DNA from 2 places in the Pseudomonas spartinae genome. Region 2 is predicted to be linked to the other one. Evidence: predicted binding sites of a transcription regulator. Region 2 holds the regulator's gene; the other holds the start of a gene.
The links. Region 2 encodes FliA, which starts transcription of late flagellar genes. Its sites were predicted from a motif close to CTAAAGTTTNNNNNNNNNNNGCCGNTAA; they were not measured.
Positions count from the first base shown of each region.

Region 1 (16,778 bases), on a different contig from region 2:
GCCGAAACCGCACAAAAGGCGCTGGCCAACGCCCAGGCAGCGGCACCCGTGCCAGCACCGAAACCCGCCGGCGACGAGGCGCTGAAGAAGGCCAAGATCGAAGCCGCCATGCTCAAGGCCCAGCTGCGCAAGCTGGAGAAGCTCGACAGCCCGGACGACGAACAGCAGGCCGAGATCGCCCGTGTGCGCCAGCAGCTGGAAGCCGCCGAAAAGGCCCTGGCTGAACTGGACAGCGAGAAACCCGCTGCCGCTGCCAAACCCGCCGGCGACGAGGCACTGAAGAAGGCCAAGATCGAAGCCGCCATGCTCAAGGCCCAGCTGCGCAAGCTGGAGAAGCTCGAGACCCCGGACGAGGAGCAGCAGGCCGAAATCGCCCGTGTGCGCCAGCAGCTAGATGCCGCCGAGAAAGCGCTGGCCGAGCTGGACAGCCAAAAGCCCGCTGCCGCTGCTAAACCCGCCGGCGACGAAGCGCTGAAGAAAGCCAAGATCGAACTGGCGATGAAACGCGCCGAACTGAAGAAGGCCGAGAAGGCCGGCGCCGATGAAGCCTCCTTGCAGCCGCTACGCGATGCCCTGGCTGCCGCTGAGCAGGCCCTGCATGCCGCCGAGGCAGCGTCGGGCAAGCCCGCGCCAGAGCTGGTGCGCACCGAACGCCCTGGCGTGGATGCCGAGCTGAAAGCCCTGAAGACCGAAGTCGCCTTCGCCCGCGCCGACCTGCGCAAGCTGGAGCGTGACGACAACGCCGCCGCCGATGCGCTGGAGCAAGCCCGCACGCGTCTGGCCGAAGCCGAACGCAAGCTGGCGGAATACCAAGCCTGACAACTTTCCCGGATTGCATCCGGGCTACAAAAGATACCCCGTCGCGCCGGATCATCCGGGCGGCACAGACAACCGTAGCCCGGATGCAATCCGGGGAATGAACACCACTGCGGTCAATACGAACGCAGTAACAGGAGCGCCGATGGCCCTGCCCCGCATCACATCGCCCCACGCCACGGGCAGCAACCGTACCCAGCAGGTCATGCTGCAGGTGCTGCTGGCCTGCGTGCCGGGCATCCTCGCCCTGACCTGGCTGTTCGGTGCCGGCACCCTATTCAACCTGGTCTGGGCCAGCCTCTGCGCCCTGGGCTTCGAGGCCGCCTTGCTGGCTGCGCGCCAGCGCCCGATCGCCTTCTTCCTCAAGGACTACAGCGCCCTGGTCACCGCCGTGCTGCTGGCCCTGGCCCTGCCGCCCTACTCGCCCTGGTGGCTGACGTTGATCGCCTGCGGCTTCGCCATCGGCCTCGGCAAGCAGCTCTATGGCGGGCTCGGGCAGAACCCGTTCAACCCGGCCATGGTCGGCTACGTGGTGGTGCTGATCTCCTTCCCTGTCGACATGACCAGTTGGCCAGCGCCACATGCCGTTGCCGCACTGGATGGCCTCAAGCACATCCTCGGCATCGCCAATCTGCCGGACGGCTGGGCCCAGGCCACCGCGCTGGACGCGCTCAAGGTCAACAAGAGCCTGACCATCGACGAGCTGCACGCCAGCAACCCGGCCTTCGGCCACTTCGGCGGTGCCGGCAGCGAGGCGGTCAACCTGGCCTTCCTCGCCGGTGGCCTGTACCTGCTGCACAAGCGCCTGATCACCTGGCACGCGCCGGTGGGCATGCTCGCCGCGCTGTTCGTCATGAGCCTGCTGTTCTGGAACGGCAGCGGCTCGGACTCCAACGGTTCGCCGCTGTTCCATCTGCTGACCGGCGCCACCATGCTCGGCGCCTTCTTCATCGTCACCGACCCGGTGTCCGGCGCGACCAGCAATCGCGGGCGCCTGGTGTTCGGCATCGGTGTCGGCGTGCTGGTCTATGTGATCCGCACCTGGGGCGGCTACCCGGACGCGGTGGCCTTCGCCGTGCTGTTGATGAACCTGGCGGCACCGACCATCGACTACTACACGCGGCCGCGCAGCTACGGCCACCGCAAGCCCAATAGCGGCTTCAAGCTGGGAGAATGAGCATGCTGCCGGAAATCAGCCGCTCGATGCTGAAAAATGCCCTGGTGCTTGGCCTGTTCGCCATCGGCACGGTCGGCAGCGTCGCCCTGCTGCAGCAGGGTACGGCCGAGCGTATCGCCGCCGCCGAACGCGAAGCGCAGGTACGCGCCCTGGCCGAAATCCTGCCGGCCGGCAGCTACGACAATCACCTGCTGGACAACCGCATCGAACTCAACGCCCCCGAGTTGGGCCACCGCAGCCCACAGTCCGCCTACCTGGCACTCAAGGCCGGCCAGCCCAGCGCGCTGATCCTGCCGGTGACCGCGCCGGACGGCTACAGCGGCGCCATTCATCTGCTGGTGGGCATCTACGCCGACGGCCGTCTGGCCGGCGTGCGCGTGCTCAGTCACAAGGAAACCCCAGGCCTGGGCGACAAGATCGAGCTGGCCAAGAGCGACTGGATACTCGGCTTCGCCGGTAAATCCCTGAACGATCCCGCCGAGGAAGGCTGGGCAGTGAAGAAGGATCGCGGCGACTTCGACCAGTTCGCCGGCGCCACCATCACCCCGCGCGCGGTGGTCAAGGCCGTGCACGGCGCCCTGCGCTACTTCGACACGCACCGCGCCCAGTTGCTGGGCCTGGTAGAGGACGAGCAATGACCAGCTACCGCGAAATCAGCCTCAACGGCCTGTGGAAGAACAACCCGGCGCTGGTGCAACTGCTCGGCCTCTGCCCGCTGCTGGGGGTGAGCAACTCCACGGTCAACGCCCTTGGCCTGGCCCTGGCCAGCGCCGTGGTACTGATCTGTTCCAACACCGCCGTGTCGCTGGTGCGCGGCGTGGTCAACACCGCCGTGCGCCTGCCGGCCTTCGTCATGATCATCGCCGCGCTGACCACCTGTATCGAACTGCTGATGCAGGCCTACACCTACGAGCTGTACCAGATCCTCGGCATCTTCATCCCGCTGATCACCACCAACTGCGTGATCCTCGGCCGCGCCGACGGCTTCGCCGCCAAGCACGACCCGGCCCGCGCCGCCTACGACGGCCTAATGATGGGCCTGGGCTTCGGCACGGTGCTGGTGCTGATCGGCGCCATTCGCGAACTGCTCGGCACCGGCGCGCTGTTCGCCAACATGCATCTGCTGTTCGGCCCCATGGCCGCCGACTGGAAACTCACGCTTGTGCAGGACTACCGCGGCTTCCTGCTGGCCATCCTGCCGCCGGGAGCCTTCATCGTCCTCGGCCTGCTGATCGCCGGCAAGAACCGCATCGACCAGATCGCCGCCGAACGGGCCCAGGCCGCTGCGCCTGAGCTGCCTGCGCAAAGTCGTCGCGTTCGCGTCACCGGAGTGATCGAATGAACGCCGCCAAACGCCTGGAAATCTTCCGCCGCCTGCACGAGGACAACCCCGAGCCGAAGACCGAGCTGACCTACAGCACGCCCTTCGAGCTGCTGGTAGCGGTGACGCTATCGGCCCAGGCCACCGACGTCAGCGTCAACAAGGCCACGGCCAAGCTGTTTCCGGTGGCCAATACGCCCGAAGCCATCTACGCCCTCGGCGTCGAGGGACTTTCCGAGTACATCAAGACCATCGGCCTGTACAACAGCAAGGCGAAGAACGTCATCGAGGCCTGCCGCCTACTCATCGAGAAGCACGGCAGCCAGGTGCCGGACAACCGCGAGGATCTCGAAGCCCTGCCCGGTGTCGGCCGCAAGACCGCCAACGTGGTGCTCAACACCGCCTTCCGCCAGTTGGCGATGGCCGTGGACACGCATATCTTCCGCGTCAGCAACCGCACCGGCATTGCGCCGGGCAAGAATGTGGTCGAGGTGGAGAAGAAGCTGCTCAAGTTCGTGCCCAGGGATTATCTGCTCGACGCCCACCACTGGCTGATCCTGCACGGACGCTACGTCTGCACCGCGCGCAAACCCCGCTGCGGCGCCTGCCGCATCGAAGACCTGTGCGAGTACAAGGCCAAGACTTCCGACGATTGATCGTCTATAGAATCCGACGATCTCCTGATTGAAAAAATCTTTTTTACCCGCTCAATTTTTGCCGCTATAAGGTGCGCAAATGGCCTCAGTAACTGGCCTGGAGTGGAATAGATGAGCACTGACAAAGAAGACCTCGAGCTGGACGAAGACTTTGTCGCGGACGATGCAGACGATGCCGAGCCTGCGGTGGAAGTTGCCAAAACCAACCTGACCAAGCGCCGCATCATCGACAACTTCCTCGAAGAACGTCGCCTGCATAAGCAATTGGCTGAATACGACTTCGATATCTGAAGTCGGACGCTGCAAGAAAAAGCCCCGCTGATGCGGGGCTTTTCGTATCTCTCGTTCAGTCACGGCGAGAGGGCGAGAGCAACTCGATCTTGTAGCCGTCCGGGTCCTCGACGAAGGCCAGGATGCTGGTGCCATGCTTCATCGGGCCGGGCTCGCGGGTGATCTTGCCACCACGGCCACGGATATCCTCGCAGGCCTTGTAGACATCCTCGACTTCCAGGGCGATATGGCCGTAGCCAGTGCCGAGCTCGTAGTCAGTGACGCCCCAGTTGTGGGTCAACTCGATCACGCTGTTATGCGCCTCGTCGCCATAACCGACGAATGCCAGGGTGAACTGGCCGTCCGGGTAATCCTTGCGGCGCAGCAGGGTCATGCCCAGCACTTCGGTGTAGAAGGCGATGGATGTGTCCAGATCGCCGACGCGCAGCATGGTGTGCAGTAGCCTCATCAGGTTTTACTCCTCTTTAACAGGCTGTCGAAAAACTACCTGCGTTGCCATTACTGCGTTAAAAACAGGCTCGGAATGCTCATGTACAAAAGTACACTCCGCTTCCTCGCCTATTTTTTCCTTGTACTGGCTGCCTCGCCTACGTTTTTTCAACAGCCTGTAAGCAGAACCCCGGCACATGGCCGGGGTTCTTGTGGCGCAGGTCGCTCAGATTAGACCAGCTTGCGGCCCTTGCCAGCAGCGATGCGCATGCGCAGGGCGTTGAGCTTGATGAAGCCCGCCGCGTCCTGCTGGTTGTAAGCGCCGCCATCTTCCTCGAAGGTCGCGATGTTGGCGTCGAACAGCGAATCGTCGGACTTGCGACCGGTGACGATGACGTTGCCCTTGTACAGCTTCAGGCGTACCACGCCGTTCACGCTGGCCTGGGAGGCGTCGATCATCTGTTGCAGCATCAGACGCTCCGGGCTCCACCAGAAACCGTTATAGATCAGGCTGGCGTATTTCGGCATCAGCTCGTCTTTCAGGTGGGCGACTTCGCGGTCGAGGGTGATCGACTCGATGGCGCGGTGACCTTTGAGCATGATGGTGCCACCGGGGGTCTCGTAGCAGCCACGCGACTTCATGCCGACGAAACGGTTCTCGACGATGTCGAGACGGCCGATGCCGTTCTCGCCACCGATGCGGTTCAGCTCGGTCAGCACCTGCGCCGGGGTCATTTCCTTGCCATCGATGGCAACGATGTCACCCGCGCGGTAGGTCAGCTCGATGTAGGTCGGAACGTCCGGCGCCGCTTCCGGCGACTTGGTCCAACGCCACATGTCTTCTTCGTGCTCGGTCCAGGTGTCCTCCAGCACACCGCCTTCGTAGGAGATGTGCAGCAGGTTGGCGTCCATGGAGTACGGCGACTTCTTCTTGCCGTGGCGCTCGATCGGGATGGCGTGCTTCTCGGCATAGTCCATCAGCTTCTCGCGTGACAGCAGATCCCACTCGCGCCACGGGGCGATGACCTTGACGCCTGGCTTGAGCGCGTAGGCACCCAGCTCGAAACGCACCTGGTCGTTGCCCTTGCCGGTGGCGCCATGGGAGATGGCGTCAGCGCCGGTCTCGTTGGCGATTTCGATCAGGCGCTTGGCGATCAGCGGGCGGGCAATGGACGTACCCAGCAGGTACTCGCCTTCGTAGATGGTGTTGGCACGGAACATCGGGTAGACGAAATCACGCACGAATTCTTCGCGCAGATCGTCGATGTAGATTTCCTTGACGCCCAGAGCCTGGGCCTTGGCGCGGGCCGGTTCGACCTCCTCGCCCTGGCCGAGGTCGGCGGTGAAGGTCACCACTTCACAGTTATAGGTATCTTGCAGCCACTTGAGGATCACCGAGGTGTCCAGGCCACCGGAATAGGCCAGAACTACCTTTTTGACGTCCGCCATGCCATCACTCCACGGGTTGTACGGTAAAACCCGTGATTCTACTGGCCTCGCGCCTCAATTTACAGGGGCGCGACAGCTTGTGACGACGAAGCGACGGCGACAACCCGCTTTTTTTGCTCAGGAGGGCGCACTTCCCGCCGGGTCGACCGGTGTACTCGAGGGAGCGGTCTGCGGCGCGCTCTGAGACGGGGCTTGCGCTGCGGGCACCCGATCGAGGCGCAAGGTCGCGCGGCGGTTCTTGGCGCGATTGGCTTCGCTGTTGTTCGGCACCAGCGGGTAACGCTCGCCATGAAAGCGCATGGTGATCTGCTCCACCGGTATGCCACCGGCCACCAGATACTCCTGCACGGCCAGGGCACGGCGGCGTGACAGGTCGCGATTGGTCAGGCGATTGCCGGTGTTGTCGGCATGGCCGTCGATCTGGAAACTGTTGATGCTCGGGTCGGCCTTGACGAAGTCGAGGATGATATCGAGCTTGGCCTTGGCCATCGGATCGAGGTCGATGCCGCCACCGGGAAAGCCGATCTGCGCCTGGCGAATCTGGTCGAAATTGACTGGCAACAGCTTCGCGGTACAGGCCTGGTAGTCGTCATAGGCTTTGTGAAACTTCACCGGCAGCAGCCGCACCTCCAGATTCTCGCTGCCGTTGAGGGTGCGGTGGCGCACCAGCGGGCTGCGCCCTTCGAGCAAGCCGGTAAGCAGGCGCGCGCCCTGCTCCTGGGAGCTGTTGAACGGCACCTCGCCATTGCCGACACTGACCACACCCAGGTTGATGTCGCCGCGACCAGGCTGCCAGGGCGCCGCCGCTGCCAGCAAGGTAGCCGAACCGGCGCCCATCCAGCGCTCACGTGCCTTGAGGCGAAAGGTGACCTGCTCCCCGGCCCGGCGCACGAACTCGCCACTGCCGAAATTGCTGATCGTCTGACTCAGGCGGCATTCGAACCGATCACCCTCGACGGTCCACTCCACCTTTTCCAGCCGCGTCTGGAAGCTGATGGCATGTGCTGGCATACACAGCGGCATGCCAGCCAGCAGGCTGATCAGAAGCAAATTGGGCACACGCACGGTCGACTCCACGGCGGTTCACGGCATTCCCAAGGGGTATCGGTCAGGCGCGCGGAAACTTGACCCCCTGCGTTCGATTGTCGCGTCGGCGCGAGCGCGAACAGGCGCTTTTCAGTTACCATGCGGCCACGTTTTACCCGCCTGGAAGCCTCCATGTCCGACCGCCTGACTCTTCTGCGTCCCGATGACTGGCACATTCACCTGCGCGACGGCGCAGTGCTGCCACACACAGTCGGCGATGCCGCGCGCACTTTCGGCCGCGCCATCATCATGCCCAACCTGGTTCCGCCGGTGCGCAATGCCGCCGAAGCCGACGCCTATCGCCAGCGCATCCTCGCGGCGCGCCCGGCCGGCAGCCGCTTCGAACCGCTGATGGTGCTCTACCTCACCGACAACACCAGCCCCGAGGACGTGCGGGCGGCCAAGGCTAGCGGCTTCGTGCATGCCGCCAAGCTCTACCCGGCCGGCGCCACCACCAACTCCGACTCGGGCGTGACCAGCATCGACAAGATCTTCCCGGCCCTCGAAGCCATGGCTGAAGTCGGCATGCTGCTGCTGGTACACGGTGAAGTGACCCGCGCCGAGATCGACGTGTTCGATCGCGAGAAGGCCTTCATCGACGAACACCTGACCCGCGTGGTCGAACGCTTCCCGACGCTCAAGGTGGTGTTCGAGCACATCACCACCCGTGACGCGGTGCAGTTCGTCGAGGCGGCCTCGGCCAACGTTGGCGCCACCATCACCGCGCATCACCTGCTGTACAACCGCAACCACATGCTGGTTGGCGGCATTCGTCCGCACTTCTATTGCCTGCCGATCCTCAAGCGCAATGTGCATCAGGAAGCCCTGCTCGATGCCGCCACCAGCGGCAACGTCAAGTTCTTCCTCGGCACCGACTCGGCGCCGCACGTCAAGCACGCCAAGGAAGCCGCCTGCGGCTGCGCCGGCTGCTACACCGCCTATGCCGCCATCGAGCTGTATGCCGAGGCTTTCGAGCAGCGCAATGCGCTGGACAAGCTGGAGGCCTTCGCCAGCTTCCACGGCCCGGACTTCTACGGCATGCCGCGCAACAGCGACAGCATCACCCTGGTGCGCGAGGAATGGACCGTACCGGCCACCCTGCCACTGGGCGACAATAGCGTCGTACCGCTGCGCGCTGGCGAAACCCTGCGCTGGAAACTGCTGGAGGGTCAGGCGTGAGCGAGGACAAGTACGAAGACGAACTCGAACCGAGCCTGCCGTCCGGCCCGCGCACGCCGATGGCGGCGCGCTTTCGCGGCTATCTGCCAGTGGTCGTGGACGTCGAGACCGGCGGTTTCAACAGTGCCACCGACGCGCTGCTGGAAATCGCCGCGACCACCATCGCCATGGACGAAGGTGGTTTCCTCTACCCGGACCACACCCACTTCTTCCGCATCGAGCCCTTCGAGGGCGCCAATATCGAAGCGGCGGCACTGGAGTTCACCGGCATCAAGCTCGACCACCCGCTGCGCATGGCGGTGAGCGAGGAGCATGCACTGGGGGAAATCTTCAAAGGCCTGCGCAAGTCGATCAAGTCGGCTGGTTGCAAACGCGCGATCCTGGTTGGCCACAACAGCAGTTTCGACCTGGGCTTTCTCAATGCGGCGGTGGCGCGTTGCGGCATCAAGCGCAACCCCTTCCATCCCTTCTCCAGCTTCGATACCGCCACCCTGGCCGGCCTTGCCTATGGCCAGACCGTACTCGCCAAGGCCTGCCAGACGGCCGGCATCGAGTTCGACGGCAAGGAAGCACACTCGGCGCGCTACGACACCGAGAAGACCGCCGAACTGTTCTGCGGCATCGTCAACCGCTGGAAGGAAATGGGCGGCTGGGATGAATTCGACCAGTAACCGCTAACGTTCGCACGCATTAAGAAACCGGCCTCGGCCGGTTTTTTAATGCGCGCTCAACGGCGCAATACCGTTCGTCAGCTGCTGCGATCATTCACATACGATCTTTGACAAGCATTCTCATTAACATTAGTATCCGATCCATCGAACAGAACCACCAAGACGAGCCCTGCTTATGTACGTCTGCCTGTGTGAAGGTGTCACCGATACTCAGATCCGCGATGCGGTCTATGAAGGCTGCTGCAGCTACCGTGAAGTACGCGGCACGCTAGGCATCGCCAGCCAGTGCGGCAAGTGTGCCTGCCTGGCCAAGCAGGTCGTTCGCGAAACCATCGCCGAAGTACAGAGCAGCCAGGCATCGCTTGCCTACCCAGCCGGGTTCGTCGCAGCCTGACGTGTAGCTCGCAGACAAAAAACCGGACTTTCAGAGTCCGGTTTTTTTTCGCCCTCACTCAGGCTTCGAACCAGCCCTTACAGACCGTCACGCTCCAGGTGTTCGAAATTCACCGCATCCCCTGACTTGGCGTGCAGCTTGGCGCGGATGTCCTCGAAGATCGCATCGTACTCGGCATGTTCCCGCATGATCGGGCTATGGTTGGGCGGCAAGCCATGCTTGGCCATCAGCCGCGAGATCACACTGGCAAAATTGAAAGCGGTATCGCGGTGCATTTCGAAGACGTCCTCGAATGCCTTGCCTTCGACTTCTCCAACCAGGCGCCCATGCAGCATGGCCCCCTCTTTCGGGTCCTGACGTACCTCGTAGTAGAAGTCGATGCTGTAGCCGGGCTGCCCGCCCAGGGCTGGCAGGTTGCTGCGATGCAGATGACCAGGTTCGAACATGGCGCTCACTCCTTTGCCATAGCACTGCGACAGGGCTACCCCGAAAAGAACGCGGAAGAGTCTAGCCCGCCACTTTCAGCCCTTCAGCGCGCCGTTTCAGTGCAGGGTCGAGTCCCCTGCCCTTTCCTGCACCAGCACCCAGGGCGCAACCACGACCGCCCACAACTGAGGGTCACGCGTGAGCAGATCTTCGGCCCGTGCATCTTCGAACGCACACAACAGCCCCTGGTTCATCCATTGCGCGACACGCGCCTGATCGTTCTCGGCCACGGCCTGCGCAACCGCCACCAGATCCTGACTGCCCTCGACCCAGAGCAACGCACCGCGAGCGAAGAACGGCTGCAGTTCCTGCCAGCGAATCGGCGCTGTCTCACCGAGCAGCTTGGCATAGAGGGTGCTAGATTGATCCGTCATGGTGTGTCCCGTGTCGATGGCGTTGAATGCAGGCGCGCAATGATAGCGTCAGCAAATGCCCTGGCAACCGCACGACGCTCGTCAGCTGGCTCAGGCCACGCCGTTTTTCTATACATTCCTTGCAATTTAGCGACAACCCCACGTTTCGCCTCCGGCTGCCGGCTTTTCAAGGCGCAAACCGGCGCTCTACACTGTTCCGGTACAGTTGCCGGGGGCACGACCGGGGTCACTGACCCGGTTCTGCAGCTTCGGCCGCAAGAACTACAACAACGAAAAACATAAGAGTGGAGCACTCATGAACAAGGCTACTAAGCAGATTTCCAAGCTGTTCGCGGCAATGGCGCTGGCAGGGGCGGCCAGCTATTCGATGGCAGCCGACACCATCAAGATCGGCCTGGCCGGTCCGGTGACCGGTGCTGTCGCTCAGTACGGTGAAATGCAATTCATCGGCGCCAAGATGGCCATCGAGCAGATCAACAAGGCCGGCGGCGTGAACGGCGCTCAGCTCGAAGGCGTGGTCTACGACGACGCGTGCGATCCGAAGCAAGCCGTTGCCGTTGCCAACAAAATCGTCAACGACGGCGTCAAGTTCGTGGTTGGCCACCTGTGCTCCAGCTCCACTCAGCCGGCTTCCGACATCTACGAAGACGAAGGCATCCTGATGATCACCGCGGCGTCCACCAGTCCGGACATCACCGCTCGTGGTTACGAGCTGGTCTTCCGCACCATCGGCCTGGACAGCCTGCAAGGCCCGACCGCCGGCAACTTCATCGCCGACCACGTCAAGCCGAAGAGCGTTGCCGTCATCCATGACAAGCAGCAGTACGGCGAAGGCATCGCTACCGCGGTCAAGCAGACCCTGGAAAGCAAAGGCGTGAAAGTCGCCATGTTCGAAGGCATCAACGCCGGCGACAAGGACTTCTCCGCCCTGATCGCCAAGCTCAACCAGGCAGGTGTCGACTTCGTCTACTACGGCGGCTACCACCCGGAACTGGGCCTGCTGCTGCGCCAGACCAAAGAGCGCGGCCTGAACGTCAAGTTCATGGGCCCGGAAGGCGTGGGTAACAAGGAAATCTCGGCCATTGCCGGCCCGGCTTCCGAAGGCCTGCTGGTCACCCTGCCGAAGTCCTTCGACCAGGATCCGAAGAACCAGGCGCTGGTCGAGGCCTTCAAGGCCAAGAACGAAGACCCGAGCGGTCCGTTCGTGTTCCCGGCCTACGCTGCCGTTCAGGTCATCGCTGAAGGCATCGAGAAAGCCGGCGACACCGATACCGCCAAGGTAGCGGCTGCGCTGCGTTCCAACAGCTTCGACACCCCCACCGGCACCCTGGCCTTCGACGAGAAGGGCGACCTGAAAGACTTCAGCTTCGTGGTGTACGAGTGGCACCAGGACGGCACCAAGTCCGAAGCCAAGTAAGTTTCCTGTCTGAACTCAAAGCCCACTGCGCCTCCCGCAGTGGGCTTTGTCTATTAGAAGAATTCCGGCCTCGCGCTGCGCCACAAGCGCCGCTTTACGCGCTGCCCAGGAGTTAGGCTATGCCTGATCTTTATCACTACCTGCAACAGTTGCTCAATGGCCTGACCATTGGCAGCACCTATGCCCTGATCGCCATCGGCTACACCATGGTCTACGGCATCATCGGCATGATCAACTTCGCCCACGGCGAGGTTTACATGATCGGCGCGTACGTCGCCTTCATCGTGATCGCCGGTCTCTCCATGTTCGGCATCGAAGCCGTGCCGGTGATCATGATCGGCGCCTTCGTCGTCACCATGATCGTGACCAGCGCCTATGGTTACAGCATCGAGCGCGTCGCCTACCGCCCGCTGCGCGGCGGCAACCGCCTGATTCCGCTGATCTCCGCGATCGGTATGTCGATCTTCCTGCAGAACGCCGTGCTGCTTTCGCAGGACTCCAAGGACAAGGCCATTCCCAGCCTGCTGCCTGGCAATTTCATCTTCGGTGAAAGTGCTACCAACGGCGTCGTCATCTCCTACATGCAGGTGCTGATCTTCATCGTCACCTTCGTCGCCATGATCGGTCTGACCCTGTTCATTTCCCGCTCGCGCCTGGGCCGTGCCTGCCGCGCCTGCGCCGAAGATCTGAAGATGGCCAACCTGCTGGGTATCAACACCAACAACATCATCGCCCTGACCTTCGTCATCGGTGCCGCTTTGGCGGCCATCGCCTCGGTGCTGCTGGGCATGCAATACGGCGTGATCAACCCGCACCTAGGCTTCCTCGCCGGTATCAAGGCCTTCACCGCTGCGGTACTCGGCGGCATCGGCAGCATCCCCGGCGCGGTACTTGGCGGCCTGCTGCTCGGCGTGGCCGAAGCCTTCGGTGCCGATATCTTCGGTGATCAATACAAGGACGTGGTCGCATTCAGCCTGCTGGTGCTGGTGCTGCTGTTCCGCCCCACTGGCATCCTCGGCCGTCCGGAGGTGGAGAAGGTATGAGCACCTCCAGCGTAAAGAACCTCAAATCGGCGATTTTCAGCGCCCTGCTGGTGCTGATCGTTGCCTACCCGGTCCTGGGTCTGAAACTCACCACCGTCGGCATCGGCCTGCAAGTGCACGGTGCCACTGCGTTCGAACTCTGGTGCATCGGCGGCGCGGCAACGTTGATCTTCCTCTGGCAACTGCTGCGCGATCGCATCACGCCGGTCTGGGCCAAACGTCCCCAATTGCCCAGCGGCAGCGGCCAGATCGGCAACTTCCTCACCCTGCCCTCCACCCAACGCTGGATCATTTTGGCAATGGTCATGGTGGCGCTGGTGTGGCCGTTCTTCGCCAGCCGCGGCGCGGTGGACATCGCCACACTGATCCTGATCTACGTGATGCTCGGCCTCGGCCTGAACATCGTGGTCGGCCTGGCGGGCCTGCTCGACCTGGGCTACGTCGGCTTCTACGCAGTCGGCGCCTACAGCTACGCGATTCTCTCGCACTACTTTGGCCTGAGTTTCTGGATGTGCCTGCCAATCGCCGGGATGATGGCGGCGCTGTTCGGCTTCCTGCTCGGTTTCCCGGTGCTGCGCCTGCGCGGTGACTACCTGGCCATCGTCACCCTGGGCTTCGGCGAGATCATCCGCATCCTGCTGCGTAACCTCACCGACCTGACCGGCGGCCCGAACGGCCTGAGCATCGCCAACGAAAACAAACCGACCCTGTTCGGTCTGTCCTTCGAACGCCGTGTACCCGCCGACATGCCGACCTTCCACGGTTACTTCGAGATCGCCTACAACTCGCAGTACAAGGTGATCTTCCTCTACCTGATCGCCCTGCTACTGGTGCTGCTGACCCTGTTTCTGGTCAACCGCCTGCTGCGCATGCCGATCGGGCGAGCCTGGGAAGCGTTGCGCGAAGACGAGATCGCCTGCCGCGCGCTGGGCCTGAACCCCACGGTGATCAAGCTCTCGGCCTTCACCATCGGCGCCAGCCTGGCCGGTTTCGCCGGCAGCTTCTTCGCCGCGCGCCAGGGCCTGGTGACACCGGAGTCGTTCACCTTCATCGAGTCGGCGATGATCCTCGCCATCGTGGTACTCGGCGGCATGGGCTCGCAGCTCGGCGTGATCCTCGCAGCCATCGTCATGGTGATGCTGCAGGAGATGCGGGAGCTGAGTGAGTACCGCATGCTGATCTTCGGTCTGGTCATGATCTTCATGATGATCTGGCGCCCGCAAGGGTTGCTGCCGATGCAACGTCCCCACCTGGAGCTGAAGCGATGAGCCGCACGATTCTCGAAGTAAGCGGCCTGTCCATGCGTTTCGGCGGCCTGCTGGCCGTCAACGGGGTGGGCCTGAACGTCAAGGAAAAGCAGGTGGTGTCGATGATCGGCCCGAACGGCGCCGGCAAGACCACCGTGTTCAACTGCCTGACCGGTTTCTACCAGCCGAGTTCGGGCAGCATCCGCCTCAATGGCGAGGCCATCGAAGGCCTGCCGGGGCACAAGATCGCCCGCAAGGGTGTGGTGCGGACCTTCCAGAACGTGCGTCTGTTCAAGGACATGACTGCGGTGGAAAACCTGCTGATCGCCCAGCACCGCCACCTCAACACCAGCTATCTGGCCGGCCTGTTCAAGACGCCGGGCTTCCGTCGCAGCGAACGCGAGGCGATGGAGTTCGCCGGCTACTGGCTGGAGAAGGTCAACCTGGTGGACTTCGCCAACCGTGAAGCGGGCACCCTGGCCTATGGTCAGCAGCGTCGCCTGGAAATCGCCCGCTGCATGATGACGCGGCCGAGCATCCTGATGCTCGACGAGCCGGCTGCCGGCCTCAACCCGCGCGAGACCGAAGACCTCAAAGAGCTGATCGGCATGCTGCGCGACGAGCACAATGTCACCGTGCTGCTGATCGAGCACGACATGAAGCTGGTGATGAGCATCTCCGACCACATCTACGTGATCAACCAGGGCACTCCCCTGGCCGACGGCACGCCGGACGACATCCGCAACAACCCGGACGTGATCAAAGCCTATCTGGGGGAGGCGTAATCCATGCTGAGTTTCAACAACGTCTCAACCTTCTACGGCAAGATCCAGGCCCTGCACGACGTCAGCATCGAGGTGCAGAAAGGCGAGATCGTCACCCTGATCGGCGCCAACGGCGCGGGCAAGTCGACCCTGCTGATGACCCTGTGCGGCAACCCGCGCGCCACCAGCGGCAGCATCCGTTACCTGGGTGAAGAGCTGGTGGGCATGGACACCCCGGAGATCATGCGCAAGAGCATCGCCATCGTGCCGGAAGGCCGTCGCGTGTTCGCTCGCCTGACGGTCGAGGAAAACCTGGCCATGGGCGGCTTCTTCGGTAACAAGGCGGACAACCAGGAGCAACTGGACAAGGTCCTGCACCTGTTCCCACGCCTGAAGGAACGCTTCGCCCAGCGTGCCGGCACCATGAGCGGCGGCGAACAGCAGATGCTCGCCATCGGTCGCGCGCTGATGAGCAAGCCCAACCTGCTGCTGCTCGACGAGCCGTCGCTGGGCCTGGCGCCGATCATCATCCAGCAGATCTTCGACATCATCGAGCAACTGCGCAAGGACGGCGTGACCGTGTTCCTGGTCGAGCAGAACGCCAACCAGGCGCTGAAACTGGCTGACCGCGGTTACGTGCTGGAGAACGGCCATATCGTCATGCAGGGCAGCGGCGAAGAGCTGCTCAACGACCCCAAGGTGCGCGACGCCTACCTCGGCGGCTAAGCGCTGCCGGCACCATCGAAACCGCCCTTCGGGGCGGTTTTTTATTGGTTGTTCGTATTTGGATGCGTTTGACATTGGACTGGTAAGTTTGTGTGCGTATTGCTCACGGGCTTGGCATTATCCATTACAGCGTTTGCTGAGCGTTTGGGTTGCGCCCCTTACGGGCGCCACACCTTGATTCGCTGCGCTCACCCTTCGGGCCAGCCTGCGGCTGTTACTGCGCTTCGCTGCGTTTCTTTGCTTGCCCAAGAAAGGTGTGCCAAAGAAGGGCACCCCGACATCCGGGTTTCGCTACGCGAAACTTCCCTCACGCCGGTGCCGCTCCGGGGGCCGGCTTACATGGGCCATCCCTGGCCCATTAAGCCTCTCGCCGCATCCATGCGGCTCGCTCCCCTACGCAACACCTCCACTCGGCCTCCTGAAGGGGACCAGGTCTCGAGCTTTCGTAATTTTCGCTGAGTTGAAATTGGCGGCGTCTGGCCTTTGCTTTTCAACCGCAATGTTACAGGCGACGCCGAAATCCCCTTCAGGAGGCTGAGTGGAATCGCCGCGTAAGGGGTTGAGCGACATGGATGTCGCGAGAGCCACGATGGGCCAGGGATGGCCCTTCGTGGCGCGCCCCTGGAGTGGTGATGGAGCGAGGGAACCCCGGCGTAGCCGGGGCCGGATGAACGGGGTGCCCTTCTCTTTGGTTACTTTCTCTTGGGCAAGCAAGAGAAAGTGACTCGCCCGTGAGGGGCGAAACCAGGACGAAAGATCGACGCGCCAATGATCTTTGCCCTGATGTAAATAGCGCAAAAGAACGCACAAACTTACCAGTCCGGTATCAATCTGCACGTTCCCAATCCATGCAAAGAATCCCTTTTGCCCACGATCCGAACCTCACATCACCGAAGTCATAAGCGGATATTTCCGCCCTCTTGCATCAGGTTCGACGAGTATTAGTCTCAAGGACTCTGCCCTCGCGAGACTGCGTTCATGCGCAAATCCCTGCTTCTTCTGCTGACCGCCACCCTGCTATTGAGCGCCTGCAGCCGCGTCGGCCTGGCCTATCGCAATCTCGATTGGCTGATCCCCTGGAAGCTCAGCGATTATGTGGCGCTGACCAGCGAGCAGAGCGCGTGGCTCAAGCCCCAGTTGCAGGAACACCTGACTTGGCATTGCAGCGTAGAACTGCCGGGCTATCTCGACTGGCTGCAACGCAGCCAACTGGCGCTCAGCCGCCGCGACAGCGAGCTGATGGCCAGCCAGT
Region 1 covers NZ_CBDAMB010000008.1:130,306-147,083, forward strand. Annotated here, with positions in the region: gene rsxC (electron transport complex subunit RsxC) at 1-819, shown strand, start outside; gene ACN8M7_RS17835 (RnfABCDGE type electron transport complex subunit D) at 962-1,993, shown strand; gene rsxG (electron transport complex subunit RsxG) at 1,996-2,631, shown strand; gene ACN8M7_RS17845 (electron transport complex subunit E) at 2,628-3,335, shown strand; gene nth (endonuclease III) at 3,332-3,970, shown strand; gene ACN8M7_RS17855 (PA3496 family putative envelope integrity protein) at 4,082-4,261, shown strand; gene gloA (lactoylglutathione lyase) at 4,317-4,709, opposite strand; gene ACN8M7_RS17865 (argininosuccinate synthase) at 4,922-6,139, opposite strand; gene ACN8M7_RS17870 (flagellar protein MotY) at 6,257-7,204, opposite strand; gene pyrC (dihydroorotase) at 7,358-8,404, shown strand; gene rnt (ribonuclease T) at 8,401-9,075, shown strand; gene ACN8M7_RS17885 (bacterioferritin-associated ferredoxin) at 9,251-9,469, shown strand; gene ACN8M7_RS17890 (DUF5064 family protein) at 9,547-9,915, opposite strand; gene ACN8M7_RS17895 (DUF2288 domain-containing protein) at 10,012-10,329, opposite strand; gene ACN8M7_RS17900 (branched-chain amino acid ABC transporter substrate-binding protein) at 10,625-11,746, shown strand; gene livH (high-affinity branched-chain amino acid ABC transporter permease LivH) at 11,866-12,789, shown strand; gene ACN8M7_RS17910 (high-affinity branched-chain amino acid ABC transporter permease LivM) at 12,786-14,057, shown strand; gene livG (high-affinity branched-chain amino acid ABC transporter ATP-binding protein LivG) at 14,054-14,821, shown strand; gene ACN8M7_RS17920 (ABC transporter ATP-binding protein) at 14,825-15,526, shown strand; gene ACN8M7_RS17925 (DUF6279 family lipoprotein) at 16,505-16,778, shown strand, end outside.
Region 1: the regulator FliA is predicted to act here: its motif matches at 7,241-7,268, upstream of ACN8M7_RS17870 (flagellar protein MotY).

Region 2 (14,595 bases):
TGCACTGCCAGCCCCCACTCGTAGCCCTGAACCGAGATCACGTACTGCAGGCCCTCGCGGAAGTCTTCGCGGTAACGGTCCGGCATCACCCAGCGCGCCGTGTCCAGCACCTTCAGGTTACCGGCCTGGCTCGGCAGAATACCGAGGAACCACTCCGGCTGACCGAACAGCGGAGTCAGTTCCTGGCCTTCGAGCGGATAGATCGAACCCAGGCAGATCAGTGGCACGGCAAGGGTCAGCCCGGCAACGTCGAACAACAGGCACTCGAAGGGCTCCTCGGCCCAGGCCGGACGACCATCGGCCAGCAAGGCGGCTGGTTGCGGCGCCTGTTCAGCGGTCGTGGCGACCTCCGGCGGCGCCTGTTCGACGACAGGGGCCTGTACCGGTGCCAGCAACTCCACTGGAGCAACCTGCACCGGCGCCTGCGACTCGAGCACCGTGGCCAGGGCAACCGGGGCCACAACAGGTGCTACGGGTTCGAGCAGCCTGGCATCACGCACCTGCTCCTCAAGCACTGCGGCCTCGAACTCGTCGAGACTGACGGACATTTCCAGTTCAGCAGCGGCATCCTGCAGCAGACCATCGAGATAGGACTGCAGGGCGAGCTGGGAACGCGTGGCAGTGGCGAGGTTACGACTCATGACTGAAACCCGGGATAAGATCTTTACAGCCTATCGGCCGCAGCATGCTCCAACTTGAGTGACGCAGTTCAACACAGACGCGCATTTCAGGCCACCTGCGTCGCAGGCTGATGGCTGAGCAGGTGCTTGAGCAGCGCCCTGTAGGCAATCACGCCACGGCTGCCGGCATCGAACTGCGAAGGCGTGCGCCCCGCCCGACTGGCATCGCGCAAGCGCGTGTCGACCGGAATGTAAGCCGGCCACAGGTGTTCAGGATAGGAATTGCGCAGCACCCGCAGCGTGCTCATGGACGCCTGGGTACGACGGTCGAACAACGTCGGTACGATGGTGTAAGGCAAGGCCTGCTTGCGCGAACGATTGATCATCGCCAGCGTGGTGATCATGCGCTCCAGCCCCTTCACCGCGAGAAACTCGGTCTGCACCGGGATCACCAGCTGCTGACTGGCCGCCAAGGCATTGACCATCAGTACGCCAAGCAGTGGCGGGCTATCGATGATGGCGTGATCGAAATCCTCCCACAGCTGCGCCAGGCTCTTGGCGATCACCAGGCCCAGGCCGCTCTGCCCCGGCGACTGACGTTCGAGCGTGGCCAGCGCCGTGCTCGACGGCAACAGGGAGATATTCTCGTGGCTGGTACCGTGCAACAGCTGCTTGGGCAGGCCCTGCGGCACGTTGCCCTGGTGCAGGAACAAGTCGAAGCAACTGTGCTCCAGCGTATCGGGATCATGACCGAAATAACTGGTCATCGACCCATGCGGGTCAAGATCGACCACGACCACACGCTTGCCGGCATCGGCCAACAGGCCTGCCAGGGCGATGGAGGTAGTGGTCTTGCCGACCCCACCTTTCTGATTGGCTACTGCCCAGACTTTCATCTTCTCTCATCCTCCCGGCAAGAGGCGCTCAGGCCGAGAATGGCTGTCGCACGCACGCAGCAGGCGACTGGGATTTGACGGCTCACGACTGTGGAACCCCCGACGCAGACGCCGGTGCAGGTTGCGTGCCAGCTCCCGACTGCTGAGTCGCGGCACTGCCAGCGCTACGTCGCGTGTCGAGATTGCGCGAAATCACCAATACCACGCGGCGGTTTCGCCCCCTGCCCTCCGCTGTGGCATTGTCGGCTACCGGCTGGAACTCACCATAGCCTACGGCCGCCAGACGTGAGGGGTCGACACCATCCATGGCGAGCATGCGCACGATGCTCGACGCACGCGCCGAAGACAGCTCCCAGTTGGTTGGATACTGGGCAGTCTGGATCGGTAGATTGTCGGTAAATCCCTCGACCTTAACCGGGTTCTGATAAGGCGCCAGAATCTTGGCGACCTTCTCGATAATATCGAATGCCTGATTGTTCGGGATCGCATCGCCGCTGGGAAACAGCAGGCTGGAGCTCAGCTCGATTTCGATCCACATCTCGTTGCCACGCACGGTCAGCTGATCGCTCTGGATCAACTCACCAAATGCCTCTCGCACACTGGAGGCAATGTTTTGCAAGGTGGAATCCGAACTGGGATCGTCGAGCGCGGTGTTGTCGGGCTCACTGGTGCGAGGTCGCTCCTCACCAACGGGAATCGGCTTGATCGAGCGATCAGGCTGATTGAATACACCGGTCAGAGACTCCGAGAGAATCTTGTACTTGCCTTCGTTGATCGAGGAGATCGAATACATCACCACGAAGAAGGCGAACAACAAGGTGATGAAGTCGGCGTAGGAAACCAGCCAACGCTCGTGATTCTCGTGTTCCTCATGATGCCGCCTGCGCGCCATGCCATACCTCCATCAGTCCATGAAGCCTTGCAGCTTCAGCTCGATGGAACGTGGGTTTTCACCCTCGGCGATGGACAGGATGCCTTCGAGAAGCATCTCGCGATAACGCGACTGGCGCAGCGCGATGGACTTGAGCTTGTTGCCCGCCGGCAACAGCAGCAGGTTGGCGAAACCGACGCCGTAGATGGTGGCGACGAAGGCCACGGCAATACCGCTACCGAGCATGCTCGGGTCGGCCAGATTGCCCATCACGTGAATCAGGCCCATTACCGCGCCAATGATACCGATGGTCGGAGCGTAGCCGCCCATGCTCTCAAACACCTTGGCCGCCTGGATATCGCGCGCCTCCTGGGTGTAGAGATCGACCTCGAGGATGCTGCGAATGGACTCAGGCTCGGCGCCGTCGACCAGCAACTGCAAGCCCTTGCGCGCGTACGGATCGGGCTCGGCATCAGCCACTGCCTCCAGACCCAGCAGGCCCTCCTTGCGCGCCACCATGCTCCAACCGACCACGCGATTGATGCCGCCCACCAGATCGATGCGTGGCGGGAAGAAGATCCAGCGCACAATCCCCATGGCGCGCTTGAACACCTGCACCGGCGCCTGGAGAAAAGCGGCGCCCAGCGTACCGCCAATGACGATCAGCGCCGCCGGGCCGTTGAGCAGCGCCCCGGCGTTGCCCCCTTCAAGGTAATTGCCACCCAGAATGGCAACGAACGCCAGGATGACGCCGATTAGGCTCAATACATCCATGCGCAGGTTCCACACTTAGCCTTGGTCACTGGCACGCCTCGGTCAGGTGCCGACCGATGTCATCCAGACCGTAAACCGCATCGGCCAGGTTGGCCTTGACCACCGCCATGGGCATGCCATAGATCACGCAACTGGCTTCATCCTGCGCCCATACCTGACTGCCACCCTGCTTGAGCAGGCGCGCACCCTCGCGGCCATCGGCGCCCATACCGGTCAGCACCACGGCAAGAACCTTGTCGCCGTAGGATTTGGCGGCAGAGCCAAAGGTGATATCAACGCAGGGTTTGTAGTTGAGACGCTCGTCACCGGGCAGAATCTTCACCACGCCACGCGCGTCGACCATCATCTGCTTGCCGCCAGGCGCCAGCAGCGCGAGCCCGGGACGCAGGACATCGCCGTCCTCGGCCTCCTTGACCTGAATGCGGCATAGCTTGTCCAGGCGCTCGGCGAAGGCCTTGGTAAACGCGGCGGGCATATGCTGGATCAGCACCAGTGGCGCCGGGAAATTGCCCGGCAACTGAGTCAACACCCGCTGCAGCGCCACCGGACCGCCCGTGGAGGTGCCGATGGCCACCAACTTGTAGGCCTTGCGCTTGGGCGCTGGCGATACAGGAGCTGCGCCACCGGCCGAGACCGCTGGACGTGCAGCAGCGGTGGGCGCCGGAGCAGCCGGCCGCGTCGAAACGGCTGGACGACTAGTCGGCGCCGCACTCGGGCTGGCTGCGGTCGGCGCCACTGCAGCGGAGCTGAAACGACGATTGCTGCGGGCGATGCTGTGGACCTTCTCGCACAGCATCTGCTTGACCTTCTCGGGATTGCGCGAGATGTCTTCGAAGTTCTTCGGCAGGAAATCCACCGCACCGGCATCCAGCGCATCGAGCGTAACGCGGGCGCCTTCATGGGTGAGCGAGGAGAACATCAAGACCGGAGTCGGGCAACGCTGCATGATGTTTCGTACTGCGGTGATGCCGTCCATCATCGGCATCTCGTAATCCATGGTGATCACGTCTGGCTTGAGTGCCAGCGCCTGATCGATGGCCTCGCGCCCGTTGGTGGCCGTGCCCACGACCTGAATGCTGGGGTCAGCAGACAGAATTTCCGAAACGCGCCGGCGGAAGAAACCGGAGTCGTCCACCACCAGAACCTTAACAGCCATACACTCTCCTAGACGGCGCGAAGCCATGGCCCGCGCCGCAAAACATCAGAAACGTCGAGCGTAGCGCTTGAGCATGCTCGGTACGTCGAGAATCAACGCGATGCGTCCGTCGCCGGTGATCGTGGCGCCAGACATCCCGGGCGTGCCTTGCAGCATCTTGCCCAGTGGCTTGATTACCACTTCTTCCTGACCGACCAATTGATCGACGACAAAACCGATGCGTTGGCTGCCAACGGTGAGAATCACCACGTGACCTTCGCGCTGCCCTTCGTGGAAGGCCTGCGGCACCAGCCAGCGCTTGAGATAGAACAGCGGCAACGCCTTGTCGCGCACGATCACCACCTCCTGGCCGTCGACCACGTTAGTGCGCGACAGGTCGAGGTGGAAGATCTCGTTGACGTTGACCAGCGGGAAGGCGAAGGCCTGATTTTCCAGCATCACCATCAGCGTCGGCATGATCGCCAGGGTCAGCGGCACCTTGATGATGATCTTCGAACCCTGGCCCTTCTGCGAGAACACGTTCACCGTGCCGTTGAGCTGGGTGATCTTGGTCTTGACCACGTCCATGCCCACGCCACGGCCGGACACGTCGGAAATCTCGGTCTTGGTCGAGAAACCCGGGGCGAAGATCAGGTTGTAGCATTCGAACTCGTTGAGACGATCGGCTGCGTCCTTGTCCAGCAGGCCTTTCTCCACCGCCTTGGCACGCAGCACGTCGGCATCCATACCTTTTCCGTCATCGGTGATCGACAACAGGATATGGTCGCCTTCCTGCTCGGCGGACAGCACCACGCGGCCTGCGCGGGCCTTGCCAGCCTTCTCGCGTTCTTCGGGGGTTTCCACGCCGTGGTCGACGGCGTTGCGCACCAAGTGCACCAGCGGGTCGGCCAGCGCCTCGACCAGGTTCTTGTCGAGATCGGTCTCCTCGCCCACCAGCTCGAGGTTAATTTCCTTCTTCAAGTTACGCGCCAGATCGCGGACCAGGCGCGGGAAGCGGCCGAAGACCTTCTTGATCGGCTGCATGCGGGTCTTCATCACTGAGGTCTGCAGATCCGCCGTGACCACATCGAGGTTCGACACCGCCTTGGACATGGCTTCGTCGCCGCTATTGAGCCCCAGGCGCACCAGACGGTTACGCACCAGCACCAGCTCGCCGACCATGTTCATGATTTCGTCGAGACGTGCGGTATCGACCCGTACGGTGGTTTCCGCTTCGCTCGCGGCAGGTGCCTTGTCAGCGGCCGGAGCCGATGCGGCAGGAGCACGGGCAGGCGCAGGTGCAGGCTCAGACTTGGCCGCAGCAGGCTTGGCTGCCGGCGCAGCGGCCTTGGGTGTGGCAAGCGGTTTTTCAGCGGCTGCAGGCGCAGGCGTCGGCTCGCTAGGCGGCACGAACTTGCCCTTGCCGTGCAACTGATCGAGCAAGGATTCGAATTCGTCGTCGGTGATCTCGTCACCAGCCGGAGCTGGTGCGGCGGCAACAGCAGCGACTGGCGCTGCCGCTTCGGCCGCAGCGGAGAACTGACCTTTGCCATGCAACTGGTCGAGCAGCGCTTCGAACTCGTCGTCGGTGATGTCATCGCCTGCCGGCGCGGCTGCCGGAGCCGAGGCCACTGGCGCAGCGACAGGGGGCTCGACCGTACCGGCGAACTGCCCCTTGCCATGTAGCTGATCGAGCAGCGATTCGAACTCGTCGTCGGTGATCTCGTCGCCACCAGCACTGGGTTCAGGGCTCGCATTGGTCGCCGGGGCCTCACCCAGCGCGTCGAGCAGTTGCTCGAATTCGCTATCGGTGATGTCGCCAGACGCGACAGGCGCGGCAACGGACGCGGGCTCTGGTTCCGGCTCAGGCTCGGCCTGCTGTACCGGCGCAGGCGCCGGCTCGGCACCTGCCGGTTCAGCCAGGCGCGCCAGTGCGGCCAGCAGCTCCGGCGTGGCAGGCGTCGGCTCGCGGCGCTCACGCACCTCGCCGAACATGCCATTGACAGCATCAAGAGCCTCGAGCACCACATCCATCAGTTCCGAGTCGACGCGACGCTCACCCTTGCGCAGGATGTCGAAGACGTTTTCGGCGATATGGCAGCATTCAACCAGCTCGTTGAGCTGGAGGAAACCCGCTCCGCCCTTCACGGTATGGAAACCGCGGAAGATGGCGTTGAGCAGGTTCATGTCGTCCGGTCGGCTTTCCAGCTCGACTAATTGTTCGGACAACTGTTCGAGAATCTCGCCGGCCTCTACCAGAAAATCCTGGAGGATCTCTTCATCGGCGCCGAAGCTCATATTGTGTGCTCCTTAGAACCCTAGGCTGGACAGCAGGTCATCTACATCGTCCTGGCTGGAGGCGACGTCATCACGCTTATCGGCATGAATCTGTGGACCTTCACCCCGCGATGGCTCTTTTAATTTTTCCTGTTCGGTGCGCAGCTCTTCGTGATCGTGCTGAATACCGGCAAAACGGTCGACCTGGCTGGCCATGAGCATCAGCTTGAGCAGGTTGCTTTCCACTTCGGTCACCAGTTGGGTGACACGCTTGATCACCTGACCGGTAAGGTCCTGGTAATCCTGCGCCAGCAGAATGTCGTTGAGGTGGCCGGACAGCTTGGCGCCATCTCGTTCGCTACGGGCGAGAAACAGCTCGACGCGCTTGGCCAGTTCACGGAAACCATCGGCACCGATTTCACGGCGCATGAAGCGACCCCATTCGACGCCCAGGCTCTGCGCCTCGTCGCTCAGGTCATTGACCAGCGGCGCGCTCTGCTCGACCAGATCCATGGTCCGGTTGGCAGCCTTCTCGGTCATGGTTACGACGTAGTTGAGGCGCTCGGTCGCGTCGGCGATCTGCGACAGCTCCTGAGCATGCGGCATGCGCGGGTCGAGCTGAAAATTGACAATAGCGTTGTGCAGCTCACGGGTCAGTTTGCCGACCTCGTGATAAAGACCTCGATCACGAACCTTGTTGAGCTCGTTGATCAGTTGCACCGCGTTGCCGAAGTTACCTTTTTCGAGGCTATCAACCAGCTCACGGGCATTGGTTTTCAGGGACGACTCAAGATCGCCCATCGTGGAATCATCGTGTTCCATAGCACCCTCGCGGCTGACATCAGCCGTTGACCCGCTCGAAGATCTTCTCGATCTTTTCCTTCAGCACCTGGGCAGTGAAGGGTTTGACCACATAACCATTCACGCCGGCCTGAGCCGCCTCGATGATCTGATCGCGCTTGGCTTCAGCGGTCACCATCAGCACTGGCAGATGCTTGAGGCGCTCATCGGCACGCACGGCACGCAGCAGGTCGATACCGGTCATGCCCGGCATGTTCCAGTCGGTCACCAGAAAGTCGAAGCTGCCGCTCTGCAGCATCGGCAGCGCCGAGGTGCCGTCATCGGCTTCCGCGGTGTTGGTGAAACCCAAATCCCGCAAGAGGTTCTTGATGATCCGTCGCATCGTCGAGAAATCGTCAACGATGAGGATTTTCATGTTCTTGTCCAAGTCGACCTCCGTACAGTCCCAAACGTATTGCGCTTGCAACTACGTCCTTTAATCGTGAAACCGCTTCCGCCTGCGAGTACGTCGCCTTCAGCCAGCGCGCCATTCGCTCAACCGTGAACGCAGACGCGCTGCGCATTGGCTGTGCAACTGGCTCACACGTGACTCGCTAACCCCCAGCACTTCACCGATTTCTTTCAAGTTCAGTTCTTCATCGTAATACAGCGCCAGCACGAGGCGTTCACGCTCCGGCAAACCGGCAATGGCATTGGCCAAAGCCGTCTGGAAACGTTCGTCTTCGAGGTCCCGCGAAGGTTCGAGGTGGGTGTGCCCGGCGTCTTCGTGCAACCCGCCGTGCTCGCCGTCCTGCACCAGGTCGTCGAAGCTGAACAGGCGGCTGCCCAAAGTGTCGCCAAGAATGCCGTAGTAATCCTCCAGACTCAATTGGAGTTCGGCCGCAACCTCGTGATCTTTAGCGTCACGTCCGGTTCTCGCCTCTACGGCGCGAATCGCATCGCTGACCATCCGGCTGTTGCGGTGTACCGAACGAGGCGCCCAGTCACCCTTGCGCACCTCGTCGAGCATGGAGCCGCGAATGCGAATACCGGCGAACGTTTCAAAGCTGGCACCCTTGCTGGAGTCGTATTTGCGCGAGGCTTCGAGCAGGCCGATCATGCCGGCCTGAATCAGATCGTCGACCTGCACGCTGGCCGGCAAGCGGGCCAGCAGGTGGTAGGCGATACGCTTGACCAGAGGCGCGTAGCGCTCGATCAGCTGATGCTGGGAATCCTGCGCCTGAGCCTTGTTGTACATACGAAGTCCAGAGGCTGCTGTCATACGGCCGAGTCTGCAGTCGGTTGCTGCACCAGACGCTCGACGAAAAACTCCAGATGGCCACGGGGATTGGCCGGCAGCGGCCAGGTGTCAACCTTCTGAGCTATCGCCTTGAACGCCAGAGCGCACTTGGAGCGAGGGAAGGCTTCATACACAGCACGCTGCTTCTGTACGGCTTTGCGCACGCACTCGTCATAGGGCACGGCACCGACATACTGCAGAGCAACATCGAGGAAGCGATCCGTCACCTTGGTCAGCTTAGCAAAGAGATTGCGACCTTCCTGCGGACTGTGGGCCATGTTGGCCAACACGCGAAAGCGACTGATGCCGTGATCACGGTTGAGCAGCTTGATCAGCGCGTAGGCGTCGGTGATTGAAGTGGGCTCGTCGCACACCACCACGAGGATTTCCTGCGCGGCGCGAACGAAGCTCACTACCGCGTCGCCGATACCTGCCGCGGTATCGATCACCAGCACGTCGAGATTCTCGCTGATATCGCTGAACGCCTGGATCAAGCCGGCGTGCTGCATTGGCGTCAGGCTGACCATACTCTGCGTGCCGGAGGCTGCCGGCACGATGCGGACACCGCCCGGCCCTTGCAACAGCACGTCACGCAGATCGCACTCGCCGGCGATCACATCGGCCAGCGTGCGCTTGGGCGTCAACCCCAACAGAACGTCGACGTTGGCCAGACCAAGGTCGGCGTCCATCAGCATTACCCGGCGACCGAGATCGGCCAGGGCCATGGACAGATTGACCGACACGTTGGTCTTACCGACGCCACCCTTGCCGCCAGTCACCGCAATCACCTGTACGGGATGCATACCCATGTTCTCTTTACACCTTGTCTAACTTCGACTTGGCCGTCAGGCCGTTCACTCCCACACAACCTGCGCGAGAGGGTGCAACATTATCGCCGCTTCAGCCGGCTCGCTGCGTCGGGTTGTGATAGAGGCCGGCGAACATCTGCGCCATGGCATCTTCACTTGGCTCCTCGGCGGCCTGCAAACCTACTGCCCGGCTCACCAGCTGATGGCTGCGCGGCACCTGCAGATTGTCCGGAATCCGCGGTCCGTCTGTCACATAGGCTACCGGCAGTTGCTGGCCTATAGCCAGGCCTAAAACCTCGCCCAGGCTCGCGGCCTCGTCCAGTTTCGTCAGTATGCAGCCTGAAAGGCCACAACGCTTGTAACTATGGTAGGCCGCCTTGAGCACTTGGCTCTGACTTGTTGCAGCCAGTACCAGATAATTTTTTGCCTTGATGCGCGCCGAAGCCAGACTTTCCAGTTGCAGGCGCAAGGCGGGATCGTTGCCCGGCAAGCCGGCGGTATCGACCAGCACCACGCGTTTCTTGGCTAGCGGCGCCAGGGATTGCAGCAGAGACTGCCCCGGATCGACCTGGGTCACCGATACACCGAGGATACGCCCGAGGGTCTTGAGTTGCTCCTGCGCACCGATGCGGAAGCTGTCCATACTGACCAGAGCGACCTGTTGCGAGCCGTACTTAAGCACGTAGCGTGCAGCCAGCTTGGCCAGCGTGGTGGTTTTGCCCATGCCAGCCGGGCCGACCAGAGCGATGACACCGCCCTCCTCCAGTGGCTCGACCTTGGGCGTCTTGATCGCATGCGCCAGATGCGCCAGCAGCATGCGCCAGGCCTGACGCGGCTCGGCAACGCCAGCCACCTTGCTCAGCAGCGCCTGCGACAGTTCGGCGGACAAGCCCATGCGTTGCAGACGACGCCACAGATTGGCCTGTTGCGGACGACGAGTTTGCAGTTGCCCCCAGGCGATGGAGCCCAGTTGCACCTCAATCAGCTCGCGCAGGCCGTGCAGTTCGAAACGCATGGCATCCAGCGCCCGTGGATCGACTGCGGGCGTGGCAGGCGCTGCGGCTTCGACCGGGCGCTGCGGTTTGACCGGCGTTGCCAGCAGCTCGGGTGCCAGCAGCGATTCGTTGGCGAACAGTTGACGATCCTTGCCGCCATCCTGTTCGGCACGCGTGGTCAGCTCGGCCTGGGCGTTGGCAATACGCGCCTGGGTCTTGCGCAACTCGGCCTCCAGCGCGGGATTCGCACGCACCGGCGCCGGCGCCTGGTAGTCCAGCGCAGCAGTCAACTCGACGCCACCGGCGACACGGCGATTGCCGATGATCGAGGCGTCGGCACCCAACTCGTCACGCACCAGTTTCATGGCGGTCCGCATATCGGCGGCGAAGAAGCGTTTGACCTGCATGACCCTTTACCTCAGTTCTGGCCAACCGTAGCGACTATGGTGACCTGCTTGTTGTCCGGAATTTCCTGGTACGCCAGCACATGCATGCTGGGCACCGCCAGCCGCGCGAAGCGCGAGAGCATCGCCCGGACCGGTCCGGCCACCAGCAGAATCACCGGCTTGCCGAGCATTTCCTGGCGCTGCGCCGCTTCCACCAGGGAACGCTGCAGCTTCTCGGCCATGCCAGGTTCGAGGAGGATGCCATCCTCACTGCCCTGACCGGCCTTCTGAAGACTGTTCAGCAATATCTGTTCCAACCTTGGCTCAAGGGTGATCACAGGCAGCTCCGGCTCTAGTCCCACAACGCTTTGCACGATGGCGCGGGCCAGCGAAACGCGAACGGCAGCGACCATGGCGGCGGGATCTTGACTCTTTGGCGCGACGTTGGCGATCGCCTCGGCAATGGTACGGATGTCGCGCACCGGCACCTGCTCCTGCAGCAACGCCTGCAATACCTTGAGCAAGGTCGACAGCGACACCAGCCCCGGCACCAGCTCCTCGGCCAGTTTGGGCGAGCTCTTGGCCAGCAATTGCAACAGTTGCTGCACTTCCTCGTGCCCCAGCAGCTCGTGAGCATGCTTGTGCAGGATCTGATTGAGATGAGTGGCGACCACGGTGCTGGCGTCGACCACGGTGTAGCCCAGCGATTGCGCCTGATCGCGCTGACTGGGATCGATCCATACCGCTTCCAGGCCGAACGCCGGATCCTTGGCGGCGATACCATTGAGCGGACCGAACACCTGACCGGGGTTGATCGCCAGCTCACGATCCGGATAGACCTCTGCCTCGGCGACGCTGACGCCCATCAGCGTCAAACGATAGGCATTGGGCGCCAGATCGAGGTTGTCGCGGATATGCACCGAAGGCATGAGGAAACCCATTTCCTGCGAGAGCTTCTTGCGCACCCCCTTGATCCGCGCCAGCAGTTGGCCACCCTGGTTGCGATCGACCAGCGGGATCAGCCGATACCCCACTTCCAGGCCGACCATATCCACCGGAGTCACGTCATCCCAGCCCAGCTCCTTGACCTCCTGAGCCTTCTGCGCCGGCAGCAGCTCCTGTTGACGCTGGACTTCCTTGACCTCTTCTTCCTTGATCTTGCGCTGGCGGTGGGCGATCCAGTACGCGCCACCCGCAGCGATCAGACCCAGGCCGATGAAGGAAAAGTGCGGCATGCCCGGCACCAGGCCCATGGCGATCATGATCGCCGCCGCCACGGCCAGCGCACGGGGCGAGGCGAACATCTGCCGATTGACCTGCGCGCCCATGTCCTCGGAGGTGGATACGCGGGTCACCATCACCGCTGCCGCCGTGGACAGCAACAGGGAGGGAATCTGCGCTACCAGACCGTCACCGATGGTCAGCAGGGTGTAGACCTTGCCCGCATCGGAGAAGGCCAGGCTGTGCTGCAGCACGCCGATGGCGATACCGCCGATGAGGTTGATGAACAGGATCAGCAGACCGGCGATGGCGTCACCGCGAACGAACTTGCTGGCACCGTCCATGGAGCCGTAGAAATCGGCTTCTTGAGCCACTTCGCTGCGGCGCTTCTTGGCCTCGACCTGATCGATCAGGCCGGCATTGAGGTCGGCATCGATAGCCATCTGCTTGCCGGGCATGGCATCCAGGGTGAAACGCGCGCTGACTTCGGAAATACGCCCGGCACCCTTGGTGACCACCACGAAGTTGATGATCATGAGGATGGCGAAGACCACGATACCGACCACGTAGTTGCCGCCGATCACCACCTCGCCAAAGGCCTGGATCACCTGGCCAGCAGCGCCGTGCCCCTCATGCCCGTTGAGCAGCACCACCCGCGTTGAAGCGACGTTCAGCGCCAGACGCAGCAGCGTGGCGGCCAGCAGAATGGTCGGGAAAACCGCGAAATCCAGCGGGCGCAGCGCGTAGATACTGACCAGCAACACCACGATCGACAGCGCGATGCTGAAGGTGAACAACACGTCCAGCAGGAAGGGTGGGATCGGCAGCATGACCATGCCGAGCATGACCAGCAGCAGCAGGGGAATCCCCAGATTGCCGTGACGCAAGCCCGCCAGATTGCTGCGAACATCACCGATTAACTGTGCGCGATCTACTGCCACGTCCCTACCCCGAGCCATTCAATCTTTTGACGCGAAAATGCGCCTTGAAGGGGTAATGGCAAGAAGCGTTCCAGAAATGACGCAGTAGCGTGCAAGGCGCTCTTTACGAGTCGCGACGCAGGTCCGCAGGGATCGGCAGATCCGGCAACGGACCGGGCCGCTTGCCCTTGCCCGCCCGGTATTGCCGCAGCTGATAGACGTAGGCCAGCACCTGAGCCACTGCCAGGTACAGGCCTGCAGGAATCTCCTGATCCAGCTCGGTGGAGTAATACACGGCACGCGCCAGGGCCGGCGACTCCAGCACCATCACCTGGTGCTCCTGGGCAATCTCACGAATTTTCAGCGCCAGGAAGTCGCCACCCTTAGCCAGCATCACCGGAGCCCCGCCATTCTCCGGGTCGTACTTGAGCGCCACCGCGAAGTGGGTCGGGTTGGTGATCACCACGTCGGCCTGCGGTACGGCCTGCATCATCCGCCGCTCGGCCATTTCCCGCTGCAGCTGGCGAATACGGCCCTTGACCTCGGGCTTGCCCTCGGTGTCCTTGTACTCGTCGCGCACTTCCTGCTTGGTCATCATCAGCTTCTGCTTGTGACTCCACAGCTGGAACGGCACATCCACCGCCGCGATCAGGATCAAGCCGCACGACAACCAGAACGCACTCCAGCCAACCACCTTGAGGCTATGCAGGATGGCGGCTTCGAGCGGCTCGTTGGCAATCGCCAGCAGGTCGTCCTGGTCCACCGACAGCACCACCAGGGCGACTGCGAGAATCACCAGAAACTTGGCCAGTGCCTTGAGCAACTCGACCAAAGCCTGAACCGAAAACATACGTTTAAGGCCGGCCAGAGGGTTCATCCGGCTGGCCTTGGGTTGCAGCGCTTCGGCAGAAAACAGCCAGCCGCCCAACGCAATGGGGCCGATCACGGAGGCGATCAGCAAGGCGATCAGAAATGGCTGCGCCGCCAGCAGCGCCTGCTTGCCCGAGGCCAGCAGGTGCAGCGCCATGCTGCCCTCGTTCATCAACACGTCACGCGGCAGGCTGAAATTACCGCGCATGATATCCAGCAGCGCATTGCCCATGTAGGCGCCGAAGATGATCAGGGCCACGGTGCCGGTGAGGGTCACCGCCAGGGTGTTGAGCTCCTTGGAGCGAGCGATCTGACCTTTCTTGCGCGACTCTTCAAGCCGCTTGCCTGTGGGTTCCTCGCTCTTGTCGGCGCCACTTTCGCTCTCAGCCATGCTCGCCCCTCATCGCGTCAGGGCGAATTCGCCCAACTGCTGCAGGGCTTCGCTGGCCAGCGCCTGGAACAGGCTGCCGAAGTCGGAGAGACTTACCCAGAAGATCACCAGGCCCATGGCCAGGGTCAGCGGGAAACCGATGGAAAAGATGTTCAGCTGCGGCGCAGCGCGGGTCATCACGCCGAATGCCAGGTTGATCACCAGCAAGGCGGTGACGGCAGGCAGGGTCAACAGCAGGCCGGCGCCGATCACCCAGCCCAGCTTGCCGACCAGCTCCCAGTAGTGATTGACCATCATCCCCTGGCCATACGGCAGGGTGACGAAGCTCTCCGCCAAAATTTCCAATGCCA
Region 2 covers NZ_CBDAMB010000005.1:290,052-304,646, reverse strand. Annotated here, with positions in the region: gene ACN8M7_RS14085 (CheW domain-containing protein) at 1-641, opposite strand, end outside; gene ACN8M7_RS14080 (ParA family protein) at 728-1,516, opposite strand; gene motD (flagellar motor protein MotD) at 1,599-2,408, opposite strand; gene ACN8M7_RS14070 (flagellar motor protein) at 2,421-3,161, opposite strand; gene ACN8M7_RS14065 (protein-glutamate methylesterase/protein-glutamine glutaminase) at 3,187-4,317, opposite strand; gene ACN8M7_RS14060 (chemotaxis protein CheA) at 4,363-6,594, opposite strand; gene ACN8M7_RS14055 (protein phosphatase CheZ) at 6,607-7,395, opposite strand; gene ACN8M7_RS14050 (chemotaxis response regulator CheY) at 7,415-7,789, opposite strand; gene fliA (RNA polymerase sigma factor FliA) at 7,889-8,635, opposite strand; gene fleN (flagellar synthesis regulator FleN) at 8,632-9,462, opposite strand; gene flhF (flagellar biosynthesis GTPase FlhF) at 9,554-10,864, opposite strand; gene flhA (flagellar biosynthesis protein FlhA) at 10,876-13,023, opposite strand; gene flhB (flagellar biosynthesis protein FlhB) at 13,109-14,245, opposite strand; gene fliR (flagellar biosynthetic protein FliR) at 14,255-14,595, opposite strand, start outside.